One region of the Limnospira sp. PMC 1279.21 genome, then DNA from elsewhere that is predicted to be linked to it. Evidence: riboswitches for the same ligand, from Rfam matches in the RefSeq annotation. Region 1 holds a riboswitch; the other holds the start of a gene.
What was found. Region 1 has a riboswitch for cobalamin ahead of cobW (cobalamin biosynthesis protein CobW). Riboswitches for the same ligand answer to the same signal wherever they lie in the genome.
Positions count from the first base shown of each region.

Region 2: another riboswitch for cobalamin. It lies ahead of cobG (precorrin-3B synthase); the one in region 1 lies ahead of cobW (cobalamin biosynthesis protein CobW).

Region 1 is NZ_JARPLU010000052.1:6,554-8,760, reverse strand. It holds gene cobW (cobalamin biosynthesis protein CobW) at 1-807, opposite strand, end outside; cobalamin riboswitch at 949-1,095, opposite strand; gene P5683_RS10240 (hypothetical protein) at 1,202-1,444, opposite strand; gene P5683_RS10235 (chlorophyll a/b-binding protein) at 1,493-1,702, opposite strand; gene P5683_RS10230 (FeoA family protein) at 1,917-2,207, shown strand, end outside.
Region 2 is NZ_JARPLU010000053.1:22,913-25,119, forward strand. It holds gene cbiE (precorrin-6y C5,15-methyltransferase (decarboxylating) subunit CbiE) at 1-1,084, opposite strand, end outside; cobalamin riboswitch at 1,100-1,224, shown strand; gene cobG (precorrin-3B synthase) at 1,223-2,207, shown strand, end outside.

The DNA.
Region 1 (2,207 bases):
TAAACTGGCGGAGTCCCTGACTGGATCTAAGACTAAATGCACAGCATTGATATCATCATCGTGTTCGTGTTCCTCTTCCTGGTCATGGTGACTTGGGCGACTGTCCAGATGGTCTTCTACCGCTGCATTAAAGCCTAATAATATGTCAGCGGAAATTTTACCTTGCTGACAGGAAACCGTCTGCACTCCTGGGGTTAACTCCTGTTTTAGCCATTGCTGAACCCGCTGCTGAGACTCTTCATCAATGCGATCGCCTTTCGTCAAAAGTACCAAATCAGCACAAGCTAACTGGTCTTCAAATAACTCCTCGATTGGTGTTTCATGTTCCAAAGTTTCATCCGCTTGACGCTGCTTTTCTAAAGCCTCTAAATCTCCCACCAGTTGACCATTGGCTAGGGCTTCACTATCAACTACCGTAATCACACCATCTACCGTCGCTTTGGTGCGAATTTCCGGCCATCGGAAGGCTTGAACCAGTGGCTTTGGTAAAGCCAAACCAGAGGTTTCTATTAATATCGAATCAATCGCATCTTGGCGTTTAAGTAGTTCTTGCATAGTCGGCAAAAACTCTTCCTGGACGGTGCAACACAGACAACCATTCGCTAATTCGATGATATTAGTTTCCGTTTCTTCTTCGTCACAAACTTGGCAAGATTTGAGGATTTCGCCATCAATACCTACTTCGCCAAATTCATTGACTAATACCGCGATCCGACGACCTTGGTTATTTTGCAGTAAATGGCGGATCAGGGTGGTTTTTCCAGCCCCTAAAAATCCGGTGATAATGGTTACAGGAATTTTATGCACGGTTTTTTGACTCCTCCGAAATTATAGCGATTTGCTATCTATAAATGTTGAGATTTTCCTAGAGTTTAGATGGGCGATCGCTATGATATTTAGATTGTGAAAATACTAAATCAACCATCATCCATACCTCGCAGATGAATCAACAATAGGTTACTTATCGGCGGGCATTCTGACTGAGAGACTAACAGAGTCCCATCACAGTCGCGGGACAGCGCCGGACTTACACCGGACTTTCCCCCTTTCCTCTAAAGGCTGATTTCCCTTAGAACCGATATCGCGAATATCTTATCACAGGTTGGGCGAATTCGGGGAAAAACCAAAAAAGTCCCTGCTTATTTCTAAACAGGGACGGTTTGTTATTAGTGAATAGGGAGAGATAGGTAAATTTGATGACTTAGACTAAGTTAGTGAAAATCAAAGCCCCAATAGCGCCACTAACGGCGATCGCCATCAGTAAATTTGTAAAAAACCTGCCGTATTCTGCATTATAACCAAGGGCTTTGTCTTCCTGACCACCTGTGAAGAATAAAGACCAGGCTTGGTTAGCTGTAATTACTTCTGAGGTACTGTTAAAGTCCGGTCGAAAGATTACAGGTCTGATTAAGTATTTGTTAGGAAAGTTAAAATCTGTTTTCATACAAGTCTCCGAAATGCTACTGAATTATAGGTTGACAAAATCTGGGTTTTACAGGCTAGTTAACCAGCCAATTACACCATGTCCGGTTAATGCTTCTAAGGCTAGGGCGGATATAAACCCGATCATAGCTAGTCGTCCGTTGAGTTTCTCTGCGTATTTGTTGAAACCGAATTGTTGCGCTTCCTCTACATATACTTGGGGTTCGATCGCGTAAACATTTGCGCGTCCACCTTCTTCCATAATTTGTCCACGAACCATAGTATTTTTGCCTCTCTGACTTCTTGTAAACAAATGTAACACACTGCAAACAAATATTGCAAGGGGTTGACAAAATTAATTTTTGTAGTATAATTTTGTGCTTTTTCCAAACAAGGGGGTTTATTAAAAATTTATTAACAATGGGATTTTTACTTAGTTACATGGTATTAATTAAAATTAATTCTCAATTAGCTCAACAGAGAGCCAATAGATTATGGACAATGATAACTACTGTGCCGATGTATCCGTGAACGGCTTTGATGGTGGCTCAAGCTGGTCAGGATTTACTTACCTCAAAGACAACACTGGTCATGCTCGCACCATAAGTGAATCACCAGAATCATTGGTTGTAGTGGGCGAATCATCAATTCCGGGAACCTTTGCTTTGTCCGAGGCGAAGGTAGGCGATCGCTTATATATAGTTGCTCTCAATTGTGCCGGAGGCAATACCCGTCTAATGGGGATGGGGTTAATGCCAGGTGTAGAATTAAATGTCATTAGTTCC
Region 2 (2,207 bases), on a different contig from region 1:
TCTCAACTGTGACTGTATTAGCCACTAGACGACCTCCCGATCGCAATTTTTCCCAACAGGTTTCTAATAGACCTGGGGTGGTAATACCACCACCAATAAAAATGGCATCAGGGGAAGGTAAATTAATTAATGATTCGGGTGCTTTTCCGGCTATTATTTTCAGGTCTGGAGTCCCTAAAGCTGTGGCATTATCAGCAATATATTCTAAGCGTCTGGGATGCTGTTCTATGGCGATACTTTGACAACGGCGATCGCTTCTCATCCACTCAATACCAATGGACCCACAACCTGCACCGACATCCCATAAAAGTTGTCCCGGTAGGGGAGATAATCGACTGAGAGTAATCGCTCGGACCTCCTGTTTAGTTAACTGTCCGTCGTGGTGGTAGGCGCTGTCAGGAAGTCCCGGGAAACTAGGGGAAAAGTTAACGGGATTAGAACTAATACACTCTACGGCGATCGCATTTAAATCAGCCACTTCGTCAACATCCCAAGAGGAAGCGATACCCGAAATTTGTCTCTCTTTTTTGCCTCCCAAATGTTCCAACACCACGATTAAACTATCACCAAATCCTTGATGTGTTAGGAGTTCAGCCACGGCGGCGGGAGTGCGACGATTAGCACTTAAAATTAACAGACGCGCACCCCCATAAATTACCCGATTTAATAAAGCCAGGGGACGACCACATAAACTCAGGGTTTCTACATCGGTTACAGACCAACCCAAACGACTACAAATTAGGCTAAATGTAGAGGGAGAAGGAATTATAGTAATTTCCTCAAGGGGTAGGCGACGGGTAAGGGTAACGCCAATACCATACCACATCGGATCGCCACTAGCTAAAACACAGACGGGTTGACCACGGCGGCGGATAATTTCTGCGATCGACTCATCCAGAGGAGAAGTCCAGAGGAGTTTTTCTCGTTTATCCTCCGGGGGTAACATTGCTAAATGACGTTGACCACCGACAACTACTGAAGCCATAGATAAAAGCGATCGCGCCGTGGCGCTTAACCCTTCTAACCCATCTTCCCCAATTCCTACAATTGATAACCATTTGTGGGAAAAATCCCTGCTGACCATGATTTATAGTTAAAATACCAGTATTCATGATATAGTATTTGGGCTTGTCGTTGGGAAAGTTCGGTGAGATTCCGACACTGTGCCGCAACTGTAATACAATTTTCTGAGTCAGAATGCCAACTACAAGTTATTGATGAGTTGTCAAAATCAGCTAATTTTGCGGCTCATTCTCTGCGTCGCATGGAGAAACAAATCACCATGAATTGGTTAGTTAAAGCAAATGTTTGTCCGGGTCTATTTTATGGAACCCACGCCCAGGATGGTTTTTTAATCCGCATTCGGACTCCGGGCGGATTAATTAATAGTAAACAGGGTAAATTATTGGGTGATTTATTAACGGAGTGGGGAGGGACGCTACAAGTAACTAATCGCGCTAATTTACAAATTCGGGGAGTGCAAAAACCACCAACTAGCGCCGTTTTTGAGATGCTGCAAAAATTAAATTTAGCTGCTCAAAATCCCCACATAGACCACCTACGCAATATTATGGGTAGTCCGACGGCGGGAATTGATAGCCAGGAGTTAATTGATACTCGTCCCCTGATTAAAGCCCTGGATAATCTGATTCAAAATCACCCGTTAATTGGCGAACTTAGTCCTAAGTTTAGCATCGGAGTTGATGGGGGGGGGACTGTGGGAATTGGTATCCGTTCTCCGGTGGCTTGGGAACATCGATATAATCAGATTCAGCTTAATGCGATCTCGGTAGATGATGGGAATAATAGCATTAATTTTCAGTTGGCGATCGCCGGAGATAAAAAGCTATATAATACCCAACTTGTCATCACGCCAGAACAATGTTTATCTGTAGTCGCTACCCTTATTAATGTCTATGGGGAGTATGTCCGAAACAACCCCTTAGATACCGGGAAAAAGCCTCGGATGAAACAGCTAATTGACCATCTAGGATTAGATACATATATCCAGCAAGTCAACAGCCAACTAACCCAGCCCTTGCCGATATTGTCCGCTGAACCTACCCCCAGCCAACCCTATCATCATTTAGGAATTTATCCCCAAAAAAACGCCGAATTGTGTTATATTGGGATATCATTACACCTAGGACAAATTAATGCACAACAATGGTTAGGATTAGTCGAACTTTCAGAAACCTTTGGTAATG